Regions from separate parts of the Staphylococcus sp. 11262D007BW genome, predicted to be linked through region 4. Evidence: riboswitches for the same ligand, from Rfam matches in the RefSeq annotation. Region 4 holds a riboswitch; each other region holds the start of a gene.
The links. Region 4 has a riboswitch for thiamine pyrophosphate ahead of tenA (thiaminase II). Riboswitches for the same ligand answer to the same signal wherever they lie in the genome.

Region 1 (5,537 bases), 450 kb from region 4:
GAAAATAAGTTGAGTTCGTTTGAAAGTGATTGAGTGGTGGCACGGCTGCATAGCTTACGCCTAAAAAGTCCACACCTGCATAGTGACGCTCATCAGCCCACATTTGACGGATAGCTAGTGTGAGGGGAACCTGATTGGTACTTTCTAAAGCGACCATATCGATTTGAATGTCTGTCTCAAAAACGCGTTTAACAGCGTCAGGATCCCAAAAAGCATTCCATTCTGCGGTGCCATCGTGTTCTGGTTCTTCTACATTACCGCGTTCTAAAAAGGTACCGCCCATCCAAACGAGTCGCTCAATATGTTGTGTGATGGTTGGATCAACTTCAAGTGCTTTAGCTAAATCTGTTAGTGGACCAGTAAATAATAGCGTGACTGGTGAAGAAGCCTGATTAAGTTTAGTAATAATGTCTTGATAAGCAGGGATTTTAAGCAATGTTGATTGACTCGATACACGCTCATTCAATATGGGTAATGCATCCATAAAAAAGGCATGCATACGCCATTCTTTAGGAAATGGATTTTTGCCGCGTTCGTTAGAAATAGCGACATCTATCGGATAGCTTGAAAAACGATTAATGATTTTACGAGAGGCACTCTCAGAAGGTTCGACATAACAGTCTGCACCTATCGTACTGACACCAATCAGATTGACATCATCCATTTGTAGTAATAAAAATAAGGAAATTAAATCATCGACACCACCGTCGTGATTAAAATAAATTTGTTTCACTTTATTCTCTCCTTTTGTTGTATTCTATTTTTATTATAATTGAAAACAATGAAAAAAGGGTAGAATTCATGTAAAATGCTAGGGTGAATATTAAGTTAAAAATGAACCAATTTAAAAGGAGGTACTGACATGCAACTTATTTTTGATCCTAATGTCGCTACAACTTATCGGATTATTTTAGGCGGTTTTTTTGTCATTAATGTGATTTTAGCATTGATTATTATATTTATGGAAAGAGACCGTCGAGAGGCGACATCAACATGGGCATGGCTATTGCTATTATTTATAATGCCTGTGTTTGGTTTCTTCTTCTATTTATTCTTTGGACGTGCTGTACGACTCAAACAACAAGAAGTCAGTGGTAAAGAAATTGATGATGCGAAAGAGCGTGTGAAGTCGCAAAAAGAAAGTTTTGAAAACAACAATTTCACCTCGAATAATGATGTCGTGAAAAAACATTCTGATTTAGTTCAATCATTGTTAGTCAGAGAGAATAACTTTTTAAGTGAAAATAACCATGTGAAGGTTTTTACAGACGGACATCGCTTATTTGATCAAATGAAAGAAGATTTACGTAATGCAAAGAAATACATTCATATAGAATACTATATTTTAAATATGGATGGGCTTGGGACAGAAATTTTAAATATTTTAGAAGAGAAAGCCCGAGAAGGTTTAGAAGTGAAGTTACTTTATGATGCAGTGGGCTCTAAACAATTGCGTAAGTCAAGACTTAAAGGATTACTCAATGCAGGGGCAAAAGCTGAACCATTTTTCCATGCGAAAATCATTCCATTTATCAACTTTAGGGTCAACAACCGAAACCACCGCAAGACGTTAGTGATCGATGGTGATTTAGGCTACGTGGGTGGCTTTAATATTGGTGATGAATACTTAGGACTTGATGAAAAATTAGGTTACTGGCGAGATACGCACTTACGTATTCAAGGTGATGGCGTGGATGCGCTGCAATTAAGCTTTATCCATGATTGGAACGCCCAAGTTTCAAAAGATGATGCTTTAGAATATGATAAACGTTATTTCCCAGACAATGCGCGTAAAGATGGCAATGTAGCTATGCAAATCGGTTTAAGTGGTCCAAACCGTACTTGGCCACAACTTGAGTTTGCTTACCTCAAAATGATTATGAATGCGAAAGACTCAATCTACATTCATACGCCTTATTTCGTGCCAGATATTGGCTTTATTAATGCGTTACGTATTGCGGCACAATCGGGTGTTGATGTGCATGTTATTGTGCCGAATAAACCAGATAAACCATTTGTACATTGGGCCACATTAACCGTGGTCGCACAATTAATGTATGATGGTGTTAATGTATATACTTACGCAAATGGCTTTATTCACTCTAAAATGATGGTCATTGATGGAGAAGTGGCTTCTGTAGGTTCTGCTAATATGGATGCGCGTAGTTTCAGATTAAACTTTGAAATCAACGGTATTATTTACAACGAAGATATTGCGCAATATTTAATTAAAGCCTTTAACGAAGATCTTAAAGTATCCGATCGTTTAACACCCGAACGTTACGAAAATCGCTCAAAATGGGTTAAATTTAAACAATCTATTGCTAAACTTGTGTCACCAATTTTATAAGTCAGTTTGTCATAAACAGACTTTAATGCTAGAATGTAATTTGTAACATTTAAATATAAGACTGCTAGGGGTGCTTGTGTAAGCTGAAAGAGGTTTGGACCTCAACCCTTTGTACCTGATCTAGATAATACTAGCGTAGGGAAGCAAAGATGAACGAATACAAAATGTGAAACACTGTATATTGGAGTGTGTGTGGCGTATGCCATTTTCCATGACAAGTACAGTGTGTCATTCAAATAGATATGTTCGTGTAGGTATCGGATCGGGACGACAGTCAGTCTGAGAGAGCGTTTGAACGCTTTAATCTCAATGACTTGTGTCCCGATTTTTTTCGTTCAGCTACATAGGTCTCTTAGCACACTAAGGAGGCCAATTATGAAACAAGAACAAATTGAATTAAAAAAGAATTTTCCAGCCAGTCGACGTATTTATAAGCAAGGTGCTGATGAGGATATTCGCGTACCATTTCGCGAAATTGAATTATCGGACACTGTGACAGAACAAGGTACAACGCATAATGAGCCAGTAGTTGTCTATGATACAGCCGGTCCTTATCATGATGAAACGTATGAAGTGGACGTCACTCGAGGACTGCCACAAATTCGTACGCAATGGATTGATGATCGTCATGATACGGAACGTTACGAAGGCCGTCGCATTCAGTCTATCGATAACGGCTTTAAATCAGAAGATCATCGCAATCTTGTGACGCATCCATTTGATTATGAACCAAGACGTGCCCAAGAAGGTAAGAACGTAACTCAAATGCATTATGCGAAACAAGGCATGATCACTAAAGAAATGAAGTATATCGCGACGCGTGAAAATGTGTCAGCGGAATTTGTACGTGAGGAAGTGGCAAGAGGTCGCGCGATTATCCCTAATAACATTAACCACCCTGAATCAGAACCGATGATTATCGGAAAGAACTTCCAAGTTAAAATCAATGCGAATATTGGTAATTCAGCCGTGTCATCTTCTATTGAAAATGAAATTGAAAAAATGGTGTGGGCCACGCACTGGGGAGCAGATACGATGATGGATTTATCAACAGGTAAAAATATCCATGCGACACGAGAATATCTCATTCGTAATGCGCCTGTGCCAGTCGGAACGGTACCCATTTATCAAGCTTTAGAAAAAGTAGACGGTGTGGCTGAAGATTTAACATGGGAAATTTTTAGAGATACGCTAATAGAGCAAGCTGAACAAGGTGTGGATTATTTTACAATTCATGCTGGGGTGCGTTTACATTATATTCCGATGACAGTCGATCGATTAACAGGTATTGTCTCTCGTGGTGGTTCAATCATGGCACAATGGTGTCTTGCGCATCACGAAGAAAGCTTCTTATATGAACATTTTGATGATATTTGCCAAATTTTAAAACAATACGATATTGCGATTTCACTAGGAGATGGTTTACGCCCTGGTTCAATTTATGACGCGAATGATGAGAGCCAATTTGCGGAATTAAAAACATTAGGAGAATTAACAGATATCGCATGGCAACATGATGTACAAGTGATGATTGAAGGACCAGGTCATATTCCAATGCATAAAATTAAAGAAAACCAAGACCTTGCAGATTATTATTGTAAAGAAGCGCCATTCTATACGTTAGGGCCACTTACAACAGATATTGCACCAGCTTATGATCACATTACATCTGCGATTGGTGCGGCACAAATCGCAAGCCATGGTACAGCGATGTTGTGTTACGTTACACCTAAAGAGCACCTTGGTTTACCAAACAAAGAAGACGTACGTGAAGGCGTCGTGACTTATAAAATTGCTGCGCATGCGGCTGACCTAGCAAAAGGTTTACCTGGAGCGACAGAACGTGATGATGCTATCAGTAAAGCACGTTTTGAATTTCGTTGGATAGATCAATTTAATTTATCCCTTGATCCAGACAAAGCACGTGCTTTCCATGACGAAACGTTACCAGCAGAATCGGCTAAAGTAGCTCATTTCTGTAGTATGTGCGGACCAAAATTCTGTTCAATGCGTATTTCTCATGATATACGTGGTAAGCACCAAGAACAGCTTAAAGGTATGCAAGAAATGGCTGAAACGTTTAAAGAACAAGGTAGTAAAATTTATCATTAATACAATGCGAAAAGATTGGGATGTTGGGAATGATCTAACATCCTAATCTTTTTATTAATTATAAAATGTATATTGTAGTGACTCTGTATTTTATTTATAATAAGTGATATAAAATCTAAGCAAAGGATACATAATACAATGAAACGAATACATACGGCAGATGCGTTAAGGGGTTTTTCTTTATTTGGTATTTTTCTAGCTAACTTATTGATATTTCAATATGGGTTAACAGGGCAAGATTATTTAGAATATATGAATATCGGTCCATTTTCCGAAGGGTTAGCGGTGGTCATTAAAGTATTAATTGTGCATAGTTTTATGCCGATTTTTGGTATTTTATTTGGCTTTTCAATCGACAAGCTATACCAATCCATGAAAAATAAAGACGTAAAAGCGAAACGGTTTAAGTTATTCTTGCGTGCCATAGGGTTATTAATTCTTGGGTCGCTTCATGCTAACTATATTTGGGAAGGCGACATTTTAAGTACATATAGTATTGGCATGTTTATTTTAATTATATTTATAGGGTTTCGTACAGCTTTCTTTAAATGGTGTCTTTGGATTATACTTGCTTTTGCTATTTTTAGTGGTGTAATGGGTGGTATGGATCAATCCTCATTCATGGAAGTGGATGATCATAAAATGAAAGACTATTTACACCAAACAACATCTATCTATCAACATGGCGATTATAACGACATTCATACTAAACTACCGGAAATTGAGGATCCTACTTTTGAAACTCTAGGTTTGTCTAAGGGAGAAACGGCGGTTTTTATGTTATTAATAATGCCTTATACAACGTTGCCGCTATTTATCATAGGGGTGTATATCTCCCGAACAAATTGGTTTTCGAAAGGGACGAGTCAATTTTGGAGATATCGCTTATGGCTCATATTAATACCAATTAGTATGATGGTTAAGTTAATGACGATACTGTTTCCAAACGTTAGTTGGTTTACAAGCTTTAGTATGATTTTTGATGTGACGTTAGCCATTGGATATATGGTGCTATTTAAACTGTTATATGAACGCTTTCAGTCAAGTGCTGTGATGCGTGGCTTTCAATCGATGG
Region 2 (5,537 bases), 770 kb from region 4:
ATGTGCCCTCAGTGTCATTTCGAGTTTCAACCTAAGTTGCTGTCGTTTATGTTTGCATCGCATACTTCGAAAACGAGAAAGTTAACTTGTCCGCATTGTCATCAGCGTCATCATTGCGTTGAAATAGTTAATGAAGAAAATGGAGATATATTCAACAGTATCTCAAAATAAATCATTAGAAAAACCCTCTACTAGAAGAAATAGAAAGGTCTTCTGTAGAGGGTGATTTAGATTAATGTTCTGAAGCAAGTTCGTCATAATCATTTGATTTGAATGTTTTATCATCAAGCTGTTTAGTAAGACGTGCTGTACCTGTACCTGCTAAGATAGAGTCGTTCACGTTTAAAGCTGTGCGTCCCATATCAATTAAAGGTTCAATAGAAATCAGCACACCTGCTAGACCAACAGGTAGGTTTAACGCAGATAGCACTAAGATGGATGCGAAAGTAGCACCGCCACCTACGCCTGCTACACCGAAGGAACTTAGAATTACTACGACAACAAGCGTTAAAATAAATTGGAAATCAATTTCCACATTGGCTACTGGTGCAACCATAACAGCTAGCATGGCTGGATAAATTCCGGCGCAACCATTTTGGCCGATAGAGAGACCAAATGAACCAGAGAAGTTCGCAATCGCTTGTGGTACACCTAAACGGTTGGTTTGTGTCTGGATGTTTAACGGTAATGCACCTGCGCTTGAACGAGATGTGAATGAAAATAGCATGACTTCAGCTGTTTTCTTCATATATTGAATTGGGTTAATTCGTAATGTAGCTAAAATAATTAAATGAATGATGTACATTGTAATTAACGCTGCATACGATGCTAAAACGAACTTACCTAGTGTCCAAATGGCACCGAAATCACTTGTTGCCATCGTATTAATCATAATTGCTAAAATACCATACGGTGTTAGACGCAATACAAATGTCACGATAGACATAACAAGTGAATAAACAGCGTCGATACCGCGCTTTAATAAGTGGCCATTATCAGGTTGTTTACGTGCAACACGTAAATACGCAAAGCCGATAAACGCTGCGAAAATCACGACTGCGATTGTCGATGTAGCGCGTGCGCCTGTGAAATCTAAAAATGGGTTGGCTGGTAATAATTCAAGAATTTGCGCTGGTAATGTCGTGGCTGTCATTTCTTCTGCAGTGTTAGCAATCTCTGTACTACGCGCATTTTCTGCTTGGCCTAAATCAATACTTGATGCATCTAAACCAAAAATAAGGGCATACACAATACCCACTACAGCAGCAACTGCTACTGTGCCAATTAAAAACATAAAAATAAAGCTGCCTACTTTGGCAAACTTTTCACCAATTTCAATTTTAGTGAATGCAGCTACAATTGACACAAACACTAATGGAATAACGATCATTTGTAGTAATGAGATGTAACCATCGCCTACGATGCTAATCCATTCTGTTGTTTGGTTGGTAATTTCACTGTCTGCTCCATAAGCAAGATGTAAGATTAATCCTAAAACAATCCCAAGTCCTAGAGCGAGGAACACTCTTTTAGGGAACTTAACGTGTTTTTTAGCCATTATTGCAAGACCGATAATCGTTGCGATAAAAATGACCAAATTAATAATAATAAGTAGTATAGACATAGATACGCTTCCTTTAATTCCGATTTATATTATAAGAATAATAGGAAGCGTATACAAAATCAAGACTATTTTTTAAATACTCAATGGATTGGGTGTAAAAGGAGCAAGTATGTGACGTGCATTTTGCTCATTATTGATTAATTGTGCCATTAATATACCGACGATAGGGGAGAGAAGAATGCCATTGCGATAATGGCCTGTCGATACATACAAGTTAGGTCCCACTTCGCCCATAATAGGCGTTTCATCTAGCGTAATTGGTCGAATACCGGTCCATGATTTGAGCAAGCGACTTTGTTTTAAAAATGGCAACATGTGATGACTTTCACGATCAAGCCAAGCTAAGTTATCATCATTTGAGTGCGTACTCCAATTGTCTATTTCTGAAGTTGCACCAATAAGAAAACGATTAGGTTTTTTAGGTACGATATAGCAACCATTCACGTTAAAGACCGTTTCTTTTAAGCGTGTGTCGTCAGATTCTACTAACTTGACGTCACCTTTAACCGGATGTGTGGGTAGTTGGATATGAAGTTGTTTGAGGAGCTCGCCACTCCATGCCCCTGCAGCAATAATTAATTCGTCAGCTTCAAACGTACCCTGAGTGGTTTCAATACGATAAGACGCCTTATCTTTGTGGATGGCGTTCACTTCAGTATGTGTGTGTAACGTTGTATTTATTTGGTTCACTACAGACTGAATTAAAGCTTGTGTATAGAGGTTGGCATTGATTTGACCGTCATCTTGTATCTTAAATGCTGCGCTTTGTGATACATCTAGTTCTGGGAAGCGTCGTACCATTTCAGACGATGATAAAGCCTTAATCGTGTGATCTTGGGATTCTAAAAAGGTTAGTTGTTGATGTAAAGATGTTAAATGTTCTGCACATGACGCAACTTTGATGAGACCGTATTTTTGATACTCTATGTCAATGCCTGACTCGTGTTGTAATTGATGTGCCACTTCAGGCATCATTGCGCGACTTTTCATAGCAAGTCTATAAAGAGGGGTATCTTCGAAAAATTCATTTTGAGCACCTAACATACCCCCTGCAGCATAAGATGCGTTCATACGTGGGGTAGAGCGGTCGATAATGTGAATATGACGGTTTGTTGCTTTGAGGTTTCTGGCGATAGAAAGTCCCATGACACCTGCGCCGATAATAACTGTTTGTAACATAAAAAATCCTCCTGCCATGATTAGGGTGCAGGAGGTTAATGTATGATTGAAATTGAGTCGTTTATTGAATGATACTAAAAGTTCAGTTGCTTCCCTTCGTTGGTTCTAACCAATTCAGGTTCAAAGAGTTAAGATTGGACTTTCTCAGCTCACCTCGAGCACCCCTAGCATTATATTTAATTGAGATGAATGTACATAATTCCGTATTAGCCGCCGAATAAACGTTGTAAAAAGCCTTTTTTCTCGTTACGTTCAATCGTATGTGCTAATGCTTGATGTTGTTTAGATTGAGATTCAATGCTTTGTTGTGTTTGTTGCATTTGTTCTGTTTGTTGTTTTTGCGCTTCTGTTAATGTTGCTAAAGATTGATTGCTTGTTTCGAGTTGGTCATTAAGTTTGTTATGTAATGCCTTTAACTCTTCTTGTTGTTGATGAACTTGTGAGACCATTTGACCTAACATTTGACGTTCTTCACGCATTTGATTAATTTCATGACGTAATTCATTAACCAATTGAGGTACTTGTTGGTCACTCGGTAATTGTTGTTGGTCGTCTTTAACAATAACGTGTAAAAAGTCTTTTTCTTTTTCAAGCTCTTCAAAAGCTAATTCGTAGCTATTTGTACGTCCAACACGTTCAGCAATTTCTTGGAATAACTCGACATCTTCGTCTTGGAAATCAGTTGCTTCACGGCCACGATATTCCGTTTTTTGTAATTGATAACCTCTTTCTTCAAGATGCTGAACAATTTTGCGAACTTGTTTTTCGCTTAAGCCTGTTTTGACAGCAAACTCCTTTGTTAGCATAATTGTACGTTCCTTTCATGTGTTTTAGACTCACGGCAGAGTGAATTCAGAGTGCCGGAAGTCTGACCTTTACTTAATTGTAACGGCTTTATAGCTTGATTTCAAGAGGTTAGATCTTGATATCTTTGCTTAAGTCCATCTTCACAAGTAGTGGATAGATGATTTTACGCGGTAGACGATTAGCAAATACATATTTTAAGATATAGCATGATTTGATACTCGTAGCATAGATATCTTTAGTTAATGGAATGTTTGATTTGATGTATAAATCTAAAGGTACAGGTTTACCGTTGCGGTCGAGTGAAGGTTGAATATAATTGAGTTCTGTTTGTTTTTCAAACCCACGATGTGTTAAAAAACGACGTCTAAAAGCAATATCGCTTGCTGTATCATTGTCTACATTAGGCGATTCAAAAGTTGACTCGAACATGAAGAAATTGACTTCTCGACCGTGTAACTGGTTGGCTAAACGGTTAACCCCTTTTTTCACTTCTGAAAGTGTTTCTGCTAAGTAATGCTCACATTGATCCCCAGGTTGTGCGAGTAAATAAATGATAAACCCTGCATTTGTTGTGGCTTCATAGTGTGCTGTCGCAAAACTTACTACTTTGTCTTCTTCGATACCTACTAAAAACACATAGTCATGTTGTGTTTTTTCTGTTTTTAAAGATTGAACAAAAACCGATTCATCTTCCGTAACTAGTGGGTCTAACTTTCCTTGATAAAAGGCTAATGCAGGTTTGTACCAAGGATCTTGAGTTGATTTAATTTGAACAAACTCCATAACATCCCCTCCTTTAGTGGTTGGTTGTGCTTGTTGTTCAGTATAGCATATTCAATTTATATAGATATAGCACGGGGCTAGGACATAAAGCGCTTATGTTCTGGATAATCGATTGATGGTGTTCCAATCTACTAAAAAAGCGCACTGAAGTGTGATGTACTTCAGTGCGCATGATATTTGGTGAGATGATTACGTTATTCGATGTCACCTTTGTGTTCTGTTGGAGCGTGCTTATCTTTATTTTTAGAAGGTGTGTGATTAGAAAACTCTCCGTTTTGAACGTCGTATTTATCACCGATAACGATAATTTTTTTGTCACGAATGTCTTGTTTTAAATCTTCTTTTTCTTCTTCGCTAAAATCAAAACGTGTTAAGACAGCTTCTTCAGCATCTTCACCGATAAAAAAGCTCATAAATTTATCACTAAATGTTCCTTTAGTTGATGTATGTTGAATCTCTGAGTCTTTAAAATAATCAGTTTCTAATTTTTCTTTGCTAACGACTACGATTTCATTTTCATCATAGCCGCCATTTAAAAATGATTTTACAGTTTTGATTGCTTCATCTTCGCTACGAGTGACTTCATATTTAGTCATTGATAACGCCCCCTTGATTGCATATTCTTTTATTAAATACCCTTTTTCATTAATTTCAAACGATGAGTATATTAAATTAATGGAATGAAATCCGATGACAAGACTTAAATTTCTGAAAATAATCAATTTAACACGACGTATTGCGCTTTTCTGACAAATTTGCTATTATCGGTTAATAATTTAGACACTCATATAATCTGAAGAATATGGCTTTAGAAGTTTCTACCATGTCGCCCTAAACGATATGACTATGAGTAATGAATACATCTTGTATGACGCTAATATTAAATAACAACTATGCTGAAGTCATTGATCAATCTCAATAAGTGCTATATAGCATAGATTATGAAAAGAATAACTGCGATTCAACAATTGTATGATGATTGCTCAAAAGGGCTAGGACGAATGAGTTTGTACTGAGGTGGGGAACCACTGAAGTCGACATGTTAGGGAAAAGTGCGATGGTAACCTTATCAATGTTAATAAGGTTTTATGTGCTTTTGCTTAATATGGATCAATCGTCTAGCTCTTTTTTTATTTTTTAAGTT
Region 3 (5,537 bases), 850 kb from region 4:
GGCTCATATGAAAAAGGTCATCCTGTGACTGGTTTTGAAAATGATGCAGATCATTATTTCGTGAGTGGATTGAAACATGATGGCAATCAGTATGTTAATTCAGGCGGACGCGTTATTTTAGCCCTAGGTCAAGGTAATGACATTGAAACAGCACAACAAGAAGCTTATAAACGAGTGGAAGCAATTGAAAGTAATAACTTGTTTTATCGACAAGACATTGCTGATAAAGCAATCAAAGCGAAAGACGAAAAATAACTGTTCATATTTAATGTTAAAAAAGGTGAGACCTCATATTTCGGGGTCTCACCTTTTTAAGTATTGATTTTTCGATACAGATGAAATAAACGGGAATAAGTAAGAAAAATCATCATGCCTTTTCACATCATCGAGATCATGAAAACGCATGTAGTTTATGATCTAACATCCATAATGTTCGTGATTGGAAGATAATTCGCTAATAAAAACGCACATACTACAAAAAGTACGACTAGTATAATTAAAATGATATCTTTAAAAGAGAAGGGCACATGATAGTAATAAGTTCTAGGCCCATCTTGAAATCCCTTTTTCTCCATTGCGACAGATAAGCGATGTGCTTTTCTAATATTTTGACTTAACAATGGAATAAGTAAGTGTTTTAAGCGTTTAAACCACGAATAATGTTGATGATCAATAATTTGATAACGCATTTTAAGTGCATTTCTTAGTTGGAAAACCGATTCAATCATTAACGGAATCATTCGAAAAGCAGCCATAAATGCATAAGCAATTTTGGGTTTAACTTTCAAATGCTGCATCAAACTGTAAAATATCATAATGACTTGAGAAGTGAATGCAATGGATAAACCAAAAAAGCTGATAATCATTGTTCTCAAGGATAAGTGCAATCCTCTTACTAAGCTTTCGCTACTTATTTTGATGAAACCAAATTCAAATAAAACGTGCGTGCCATCCCCATAAAATATCATAAATAAAGAAGAGGTTAAGGCGAAGAAGATTGCAAAGCTTAAAAATACAAGCAATACTTTCCATTTTGTACCACTTACAAGTAGTAAAAAAACGAGCATAATTGCAGCTAGATAAATCATAAAATCAAATTGATGAATCCATATAATAAAGAAGAATAGTCCAATACCAAGAAATAGCTTTGTAATGATATTAACGTCATCCATAAATGTATATTTCAGTTTCCATGCTTCAACCACGTTGCGTCACCTCACGTTCATACAATTGACCGTCAATAATTTCTAGGCGACGGGTCGGATACCGCTCAATTATATGAGGGTCATGTGAAATCATAAAAATGGTTTGCCCTTGTTGAACTCGTTCCTTAAAAAGTTCAATGAGTTTAAACGTATTATGACTATCTAAACCAAATGTAGGTTCATCAAGTAAAATAATGTCCGCATTAGTACTTAATGCAGTAGCTACACTTAAACGTCTTTTTTGGCCCATTGAGAGTTCGAAAGGGTGTTGCTGTTGGACATGTTCTAAATCAAGCCACTTTAGCATGTCATTTGTGCGTTCTTTTGCTATGGATTTATCAGTATTACTATAATTAATAAAGATCTCATCAAATACAGAGTTCTGAATGAACTGAAGTTCTGGATTTTGATATACCAAAAACATCCGTTGCGCTGCATCTTTGAGATGTTTTATTTTGTCATTGTTATAATACATGTTGCCTTTATATTTAATGAGTTGCATCATTGATTCAAATAAAGTTGTTTTACCAGAACCATTTTGACCTGTTAAAGTAATCCATTCTCCAGGTTCTATGACTAATTCTGGCACTTGATAAAGCTTATTTTTCCCCCGATGTATAACGCCATTCTGGAACTTAAAATGAAATGACTTTGAAGTAGTAGGCCGTTCGCTGAGTGCATGTGGTGCTTGATCCCAAGCATTTGGATGCCACACACCATATTCGCTCAATAACGCTTCAAAATGTTTTAAGATAAAATCAGGTTCACCTTGTTGAACAATTTCCCCTTTATGGTTCATTAAGATGACGCGATCAACAAACTGCCAAATATGTTCCACTTTATGCTCAACGATGAGCACGGTTTGATCTTTCCATAAATCTTTAAGCAATGCCCAAAGATTTTCAGTCGCTTCAACATCAAGCATCGCTGTAGGTTCATCTAAAAATAATGTATCTGTATTTTGTAATAGTGTACCAGCAATCGCTAACTTTTGTTTCATACCGCCACTGAGTTGATTAATATTTTGTTTTGGATTTACATTTAGTTGTACTGTATCAAGCGCTTTATGTATCATCGCATCCATATCACTTTGAGGGATTTGACGATTTTCAAGAATAAATGCTAACTCTTCATTCACTTGTGGCATACAAAACTGTGAGTCGGGATCCTGAAAAATGACACCAGCATTGTGAGCAATGTGCAGTTCGTCATATTTCATAGGTAAATCAATAAGATCAGGTACAATCCCGCTTAAAACATTGAGTAAAGTACTTTTACCCGAGCCAGAAGGTCCGAGTAAAAGCACTTTTTCTTTATCTTTAATTTCGATGTCGAGTCCATCGAAAATTTTGTAATCTGCACTTGGATATTTCAAGCGTAAATTTTTAACATTTAACACAGCAAATGCTCCTTATAAACTGTCATAATCATCTTTTGAAGCAGGTCGGAACAACTTCGTGACGCCGGTTTGATCCAATGCCTTAACAAGATAATATGGAAATATCCCTGCTAAAACAGCGCCACTAATAATACGGAACATAATGAGTAAAATTAAGTTCCAAGTCGCTACTTCGTTTAAATAACCATAATACCAATCAATTGGTAAACTAATGATTGCTGCAGCCATTCCTGCTAAGATCGCTACCATTAATGTACGAGATTTATAACGGAAAATCGCAAAGATGATTTCGCATGCTAAACCTTGTAATAAAGCATAAATAATTGTTGGAATATCAAAGCGGCCCATCATAATAGTTTCGCCCGCACCGGCAGCAAATTCAGCAATTAAAGCAATGCCCATTTTAGGAATGATTAAGTAAGCCACAACTGCGGCACTAAACCACATACCATACATCAATTGATCGATATGTAAACCAAGGGGTTGTACAGTATTATTTACAATCCACCATAAATTGTAAATGACTGCAAATATGACAGAAATCAGTACTGTCACTAATATATCGGATAATGTTAATCCTTTTTTCATTATAAAGCTCCTTTCACTTTAAGGTTAGGATACCGTTCCTCAATTTTCACCTTTGTCCTAGCCTTAAGGTAATAATAAAAAAACGCACATGTCTCAAACTAGAGATGTGCGTAGTGAAAGATAAAATGCACTCATTTAAAAAACGGTTACAAAAACGTAACCGTAGTGCATATGTTTATAGTCATAAACGATTACACTTTCCTACGCTAGTATCATCTAGATCAGGTTCGAAGGGTTTGAGGTATCATACCTCATCTCAGCTTTCACACCCCTAGTGCGAATTTAATTGTTATAGATAATGTACAACTTATCAGTATAAAAGTCAAGGTGAGGCGCCGAGCTTATAGGTAGGACATCACTTTCGTAAATGTGTCTCAAACGACCATATCATTAAAAATGAACATATAAAAACATCACTTTTAACCTTCGTTTTAAAAAGGCAAAAGTGATGTTGAAATTAAAATACATATCATTTAATAATGAACGTTAATTAACTTTAAATGAGTTGATTAATCAAGCGTATCTTGAACGTTATCTTTAGTTTCGTTGATACCGTCTTTAACATCTTCTTTTTTATCTTTTAATTCTTGTTCTTTTTCTTTAGCTGATTCAGCAGCTTGTTTTAAATCTTTTTCAGCCATTGTGCGTCACTCCTTTATGGTTATTGTACTTTAAGTATGCCCGAAAGATTTAAAGACTAAACATGTACCACTTTTATTCTAAATAACTAAGTTGTGTCACAAAAGGTTCAAAATAGACGTTTAAAGATTTAATAAAAGGATAAATGAGAAATCTAAACATTTATATTGAGTACGTCGAGTAACTTAATCGTACTCTAGACCGATATTAAAAAAAGGTACAGACATATTTGTTAGGATTGTTTATAATAGTTGTGAGGTGAGTGCATGTCATTTTTCAATAAATACACCGAAGTGATATATAGTTATATTATAGGTGCACTATCAATATTATTGAGTATTATCATTTTTATTAATATACCACTCATTAACCAGCTTAACGATGGCAAACGAAGTATTCCTGATATTGATAATGCCTGGGATTTTACCATGGCATTTTTTCACGAAATTATTAGAGTGATGAGCCAATATATTGGTGACATTCCATTAGTGAGTGGCATCATTATTTTGTTATTTGGGATTCTTATGATTGTCATTGGCCGAACATTAACGAATACAACACGTTTTGATTACGACATTTCAATCTTATTTCTTTTAGTTGGTATTATTTATTTTGTGTTAACATTAATTTTTATGTCTCAAGTGTATAGTTGGGTTGCATTTATCTTTATTATTCCATTCCTTATACATATTGAATACATTGCTTATAAAGATGAATTAAATCCAAATCACAGAAAGCAACATTATTTATGGATCATCATGAGTTATGGCATAAGTTATATTTTAACGCAATTATCTTTATATGGACGTATTGAAGCTAAAGAAATCGCAGCGATTGATGTGTTAAGTATTAACACGTTTTTCATTATTTTATGGCTTTTAGGCCAAATGGCTATTTGGAATTTCTTATTTTTACGTCGTGCCTTGCCGATGACTCAAGAAGAGATGACAGGGGAAGCAAACGAATATTCAAGAAGTAAAAAATATCAATTCTCTGACCATAAAAAATATCACATCAAGGATTTACAAGAAAGAACTACGGAACTTACACAGGGCTTTACTAGAAAAACACGTAGAAGCGTAGATATTGAAAAATTAAGAAATAAAAAAGACCAAATTAAAGAAAAATGGTTCGGATGGGCTCACTTAGAAGAAGAAGATATTCCTTCGTTTTTACATCGACCTAAGTGGTTAAAGAAAAATTACGTTATACTTGCATGTGGTATTATTATTTTATTCTTCATTTTATTAGAATTTAATAATCGCAATAACTTATTTATGTCTGGTGATTGGCAACTGTCTCAAACACAATATGTATATGAATGGGTAAGTTTATTTTTATTACTTATCATAGCAATTCTGTATATTGTGACGTCAGTGGTGTATATGCTTAAAGGAAAATGGTATTATTTACAACTGTTTATGATTAGTATTCTCTTTTTCAAATTACTAACAGAATACATCGTGATTTTATTTAACGGATTACTATTATCTATTTTTATTACACCAATCCTTATTTTAATGTTAATACCAGCTATTATTGCGTTTATAATTCAACTCAAACAACCTGCACCAGAACAAAAAGAACAATAATTTCGGTATATTATATAAAACCTGAAGATTCATCCTATCTTCAGGTTTTTTACATGTTAAAATTAAAATCAAGAAGAGGATAAAAGATAGAAGAAAGGCTGATTCAAATGAAAA
Region 4 (5,537 bases):
ACGATTACAACGTTTATTTGAGTTGGTTTCTTTTCGAGTCATTTTATTTTTAGGTATCTGCTTTATCATGTTATTTATCGGTGTTATGTTCGGTTTATTATTAAATCATGATAATATATGGAATGTATTTAGTTATACATTCTGGCAACATATTGTTAAAGCAATAGGAGGCAAATAATGGAAACAGTTTTTAATTATAACGAAATAAAAAATATTATACCGCATCGTCAACCTTTTTTATTAATTGATAAGGTCGTTGAATATGAACCTGGTCAACGTTGTGTAGGTATTAAACAAGTATCGGGTAATGAACCATTTTTCCAAGGTCATTTTCCAGAATACGCGGTAATGCCAGGTGTGTTGATTACTGAAGCACTTGCTCAAACAGGCGCAGTAGCGATGTTAAATAGCGAAGAAAATAAAGGTAAATTAGCATTGTTTGCAGGTATTGATAAGTGTCGTTTCAAAAGACAAGTCGTTCCTGGAGACACTTTACAATTAGAGGTAGAAATCACTAAAATTAAAGGGCCTATCGGCAAAGGCACAGCTAAAGCGACTGTTGACGGCCAAGTTGCTTGTACGTGCGAATTAACATTTGCATTACAAGATCCGAACGCATAAATGATAAAAAAACAACACTAAGTTCAGATACATCATGTCTGATTTAGTGTTGTTTTTATTTATGTTAATCATTAATCTCTTTCATCTTTTAGTCTAGGTTTAGATTGCATCATTCGATTGAACGTTGTAATTAAAGCTTCTCCTTCTAATCCCTCATTAACTAATTGCTCAAGTAAGCTTTCAGCATAAACTTGTCGTAATGTATAGATATGACATTCAAACACTACAGATATCGTGGTATTTAATTGCGTAATTTGTTTGATTGTCGCATCAAATAAAGCAGGGTCGTTAGAAGGTCGTGTAATGACGACACGTATGTCAAGCATGGTTTCATTATCTAAATACATTTCCATCTGTTCTTTATGTATGTCAGAGATGACAATTTCTAAAAGCCATCCAGTTCCACTATTTTCTTTATTGATAATAACACCATCATATAGTTCATATTCTGTCACACTTCGATCATCAGAAACAATTTGAAAACGTACGGCCTTAAAAGTCTTCATAACATTATCACCTCAAATTTTTAAAAGTTTACGAAAATTCAACTTCTCACACTATTATAGCGTAGTTTTTAATAAAATTCTTGTTATGCTTAATTTTTTGCAAAGTTTTTATTGTAAAACATGCATTTTTGAACTTTGCCAAAATAATTATCTCTAGTATATGATAATGCTACCAAGGAGGTGAACACTATAAACCAATTTCAAGCTATTGGTAGAATAACAAAACCACCAAGGTTTTACCCAAAAGAAAATCGTGATTTTATTACTTTTACCATTTCAGTGGAACGTGATTATCGCAGTAAACTTAATAAACCAATATACGATTTTCTAAATTGTAAAGCTTTCGGAGCACTCGCAATTGAAATTAACCAAACGCTTTCAGAAGGTGATATTGTAGGTATCACAGGGCATATTCAAACTAGAAGGTTCGATTATAATGGTGAAAACCGTTATACTACTGAATTATTGGTGACAACAATTCAGCATTTATCTTTGCACGACGAGTTACCCTTGCTCAAGGCAAAGTAGGCATAAGTATTAAAAGATATAACTAGGCAATTAAAATTTTTTTCATATTTAACTCCTTTTATCTCTCAATATTATTTAAACAGTATAACCAGTCTATACTACTCCCAAATTTTGACGAAAATATAAGTATATAGAATATATCTCAGGAAATCAGCAATTAATATTTTTTTATAAAATGAAGTGATGGACATTTTATATGAAGACATTTGTGTATTGTACTCATATGACAATTTGAGCTTTACATTAATATAATCAATATTTTCATTATTCTCACATAGGTTATAGGCTAGTCCCTTAAATTTGCGCTTAAGAGACTGGTCTGTAGCCAATACATAAACTCAATAGTGCACAAATTGATATATTTGATATTTTGAAATCTATTTGATACATTAAAATCAAATTAATCAATAAAGACTACTAGGGGAGCCATTATTATGGCTGAGATGCATTAAATGTTAGACCCTTTGAACCTGATGTGGTACAAGCCATCGTAGGGAAGTAGCGTTATACATATTCTGAAAAGATATGTCATTAAGGCTACGTTCTAACAAGTAGTCTTTTTTTATATCAAAGGAGTAATGAATATGTGTTTTGTTAATCAACTTAAAAAAGAAGCGGAACCAATAATTACAAAAATTTATAATGATCCTTTTATTCAGTCTTTATTAAAAGGAGATATTTCAAAAGAAGCAATAAGTCATTATTTACAAGCAGATTCACGTTATTTAGATGAATTTGCAAAAATTTATGCATTATTAATTCCAAAAGTAGATACAAAAAAAGAAATACAATTTTTATGTGAACAAGTTCAATTTGCTGCTTCAGGAGAAGTAGAAGCACACCATATTTTAGCAGATTATGTAGGTAAACCATATGAAGAGATTATTGAAGAAGGAGAATGGTTTCCTACAGCTGACCACTATATTAAACATATGTATTATAATGCGTATGGCTTTGATAATGTTGCGTATACTATCGCTGCTATGGCACCATGTCCATACGTCTATCAACAAATTGGTAAACGTGCGTTAGAGAATGATGATATTGCGAAAGACAATCCTTTAAGAGCTTGGTTTGAATTTTATGCTACAGAAATGGATGACTTAATGAATCATATTGATGATTGGCTTAATCAGTATGCTGAACAAAGTGATCAAAAAGTACGAGAAGATTTTAAACGTAACTTCTTACAAAGTACCGTTCATGAACGTCATTTCTTTAATATGGCATATACGCAAGAAAGATGGGACTTTGGAGGTGCAGAAAATGAAAAAGCCTAATATTGCTTTATCAATTGCAGGTACAGATCCTAGTGGTGGCGCTGGTGCAATGGCTGATTTAAAATCATTCCATGCTTGTGGTGTATATGGTATGGCAGCGATCACAAGCATTGTCGCTCAAAACACTAAAGGTGTCCAACACATTCATAACCTTGATGTGGGTTGGTTGGAAGAACAACTTGATAGTGTATTTAATGATGAATTACCTCATGCCATGAAAACAGGTATGATTCCAACGACGGAAATGATGTCATTAATCGAAACGTATTTAAAGAAATATGATTTACCTTATGTCATCGATCCAGTGATGATTGCTAAAAGTGGTGATTCATTAATGGATCAAGGTGTTAGAGATCAACTCAAAACGACGTTATTACCGTATGCTGATGTTGCAACGCCTAATCTTCCAGAAGCAGAAGAAATTGTGCAATTTCAAATTGATAGCGTTGATAAGGTGCACAAAGCAGGACGATTTTTTATCGATGAAGTAGGCTCAAAAGGCGTTGTGATTAAAGGAGGGCATATGGAAGGAGATGCCGTCGACTACCTTTTTACTAAAGAGGGTCATTATACGTTTGAAAGTGAGCGCTTTGATACAAAACATACACATGGTACAGGCTGTACGTTTTCAGCTGTTATTACTGCTGAGTTAGCCAAAGGTCGCTCTATTTATGATGCCGTTGCAAAAGCTAAGTCTTTTATTTCTTTAGCGATTAAACATACCCCAGAAATAGGACAAGGTAGAGGTCCAGTTAATCATTTCGCATATCAACATATGAATGGATGGGATTAGAATGAATTATTTAACACAATTAAGAGAAAAGCAACCATTAGTCGTATGTTATACCAATGATGTTGTAAAAAATTTTACAGCTAATGGATTGTTAAGTGTGGGAGCAAGCCCTGCAATGAGTGAAGCACCAGAAGAGGCTGATGACTTTTTCAAAGTAACAAGCGCACTACTCATTAATATCGGTACGTTAACGGTTGATCGTGGGGAAGATATGATTAAAATTGCCCAAGCAGCTAATCGTGCCGATGTACCTGTCGTCTTTGACCCTGTGGCAGTCGGTGCTTCCCAATTTAGAAAGTCATTCTGTCAACGATTCCTTAAAGAAGTTGATGTATCAGTTATAAAAGGTAATGCATCCGAAATTTTAGCGTTAATTAATGAGGAAGCGACGATGAAAGGCACAGATAGTGCTTCAGATTTAAATGTAATAGATATTGCCAAAGAGGCACACGAATTATTGAATACTGCCATTGTGATATCAGGTGAAAAGGATATTATTGCTCAAGATGGTTCGGTTGTCGAGTTATCTAATGGTACACCATTACTAACTAAAATTACAGGAGCTGGGTGCTTACTAGGTGCAATTATCGCGAGCTTTTTATTAGGAGCGTTAAAACCATCACGTGACCAATTAGAAGAAGCGGTATCGTTCTACAACATTGCTGCAGAACGCGCAGAAATGATGGAAGGTGCTGATTTACCTGGTACGTTTTTAATCCAACTAATCAATGAATTAAACCAAATTACACCTGAGTCGTACCAACTCGAGGTTAAAAAGAGAGAAGTGTGAGCAAGATGCAATTTAAAAGATCTTATTTAAATGTATATTTTATTGCAGGTACCCAAGATGTTAAAAAAGGTGAGTTAACTGATATTTTAAAACAAGCATTAGAAGCTGGTATTACGATGTTTCAATTTCGTGAAAAAGGACCTTCAGCGTTAACAGGAGAGGCTAAAAAGCAGAAAGCGATTGAATTAAAAGCTTTATGTCATGAATATGATGTTCCTTTTATTGTGAATGATGACGTCATGCTTGCGATTGATATAGATGCTGATGGTGTTCACGTAGGTCAAGATGATGAAAAGGTCGCTAATTTTTATCAACAATTAAGTGATAAGATAATTGGATTAAGCGTGCGTGATTTTAAAGAATATGATCAATCTGATTTAACACATGTCGATTACATCGGAGTTGGACCAGTTTATGCGACACAATCCAAGGCTGATGCTAAACAACCTGGCGGTATTGAATTAATACGTCGTATGAGAGAATATGATAATACTATTCCAATTGTTGCGATTGGTGGTATTACTGAAGAAAATGTAGCACCATTAGTTAAGAATGGGGCAGATGGGATTGCGACAATTTCTTCTATAACTGCTAGCCAAAATATTGAAAAATCTGTGTCACGTTTTCTTGAAAACTTCAAATCATAAAAGAATTACTCGAATAATGTTTCCCCATTAAGATAATATATGATAAAATACACCTTATGTGAATAAATTATTGAGGTGGAAAAATGAAGAACAAAGCGCTATTAGCGACGCTCGTTGGTGTTGCATTATTATTAGCCGGTTGTGATTACAGTCAACCAGAAAATAGAACGGGTTTCTTTTATAATACGTTTGTTTCTCCAATGGATAGTTTAATTCATTGGCTAGGCGAAAACTTAAATAATAATTATGGTTGGGCCATCATTATTATTGTATTAGTTGTTCGTATTGTCTTATTGCCATTTATGTTAGCGAACTATAAAAATATGCATATGATGCGCGAAAAAATGAAAGTGGCTAAACCTGAAATGACAG

Region 1: another riboswitch for thiamine pyrophosphate. It lies ahead of thiC (phosphomethylpyrimidine synthase ThiC); the one in region 4 lies ahead of tenA (thiaminase II).
Region 2: another riboswitch for thiamine pyrophosphate. It lies ahead of thiO (glycine oxidase ThiO); the one in region 4 lies ahead of tenA (thiaminase II).
Region 3: another riboswitch for thiamine pyrophosphate. It lies ahead of ACEE93_RS02710 (ECF transporter S component); the one in region 4 lies ahead of tenA (thiaminase II).

The regions. Positions count from the first base shown of each region.
Region 1 is NZ_JBPWPJ010000001.1:1,854,791-1,860,327, reverse strand. It holds gene ACEE93_RS09155 (nucleoside hydrolase) at 1-733, opposite strand, end outside; gene cls (cardiolipin synthase) at 863-2,350, shown strand; TPP riboswitch at 2,407-2,509, shown strand; gene thiC (phosphomethylpyrimidine synthase ThiC) at 2,726-4,462, shown strand; gene ACEE93_RS09140 (DUF418 domain-containing protein) at 4,601-5,537, shown strand, end outside.
Region 2 is NZ_JBPWPJ010000001.1:2,169,030-2,174,566, forward strand. It holds gene ACEE93_RS10545 (MerR family transcriptional regulator) at 1-171, shown strand, start outside; gene ACEE93_RS10550 (L-cystine transporter) at 233-1,624, opposite strand; gene thiO (glycine oxidase ThiO) at 1,697-2,803, opposite strand; TPP riboswitch at 2,878-2,979, opposite strand; gene ACEE93_RS10560 (DNA-binding protein) at 3,010-3,609, opposite strand; gene ACEE93_RS10565 (hypothetical protein) at 3,719-4,393, opposite strand; gene ACEE93_RS10570 (general stress protein) at 4,588-4,989, opposite strand; purine riboswitch at 5,158-5,260, shown strand.
Region 3 is NZ_JBPWPJ010000001.1:546,488-552,024, forward strand. It holds gene purD (phosphoribosylamine--glycine ligase) at 1-255, shown strand, start outside; gene ACEE93_RS02700 (energy-coupling factor transporter transmembrane component T family protein) at 411-1,205, opposite strand; gene ACEE93_RS02705 (ABC transporter ATP-binding protein) at 1,198-2,604, opposite strand; gene ACEE93_RS02710 (ECF transporter S component) at 2,617-3,192, opposite strand; TPP riboswitch at 3,374-3,475, opposite strand; gene graF (glycopeptide resistance-associated protein GraF) at 3,702-3,833, opposite strand; gene auxA (lipoteichoic acid stability factor AuxA) at 4,098-5,423, shown strand; gene ACEE93_RS02725 (class I SAM-dependent rRNA methyltransferase) at 5,531-5,537, shown strand, end outside.
Region 4 is NZ_JBPWPJ010000001.1:1,400,773-1,406,309, reverse strand. It holds gene ACEE93_RS06995 (hypothetical protein) at 1-178, shown strand, start outside; gene fabZ (3-hydroxyacyl-ACP dehydratase FabZ) at 178-621, shown strand; gene ACEE93_RS06985 (YwpF-like family protein) at 693-1,127, opposite strand; gene ACEE93_RS06980 (single-stranded DNA-binding protein) at 1,308-1,655, shown strand; TPP riboswitch at 2,065-2,169, shown strand; gene tenA (thiaminase II) at 2,240-2,935, shown strand; gene thiD (bifunctional hydroxymethylpyrimidine kinase/phosphomethylpyrimidine kinase) at 2,922-3,728, shown strand; gene thiM (hydroxyethylthiazole kinase) at 3,730-4,518, shown strand; gene thiE (thiamine phosphate synthase) at 4,524-5,165, shown strand; gene yidC (membrane protein insertase YidC) at 5,249-5,537, shown strand, end outside.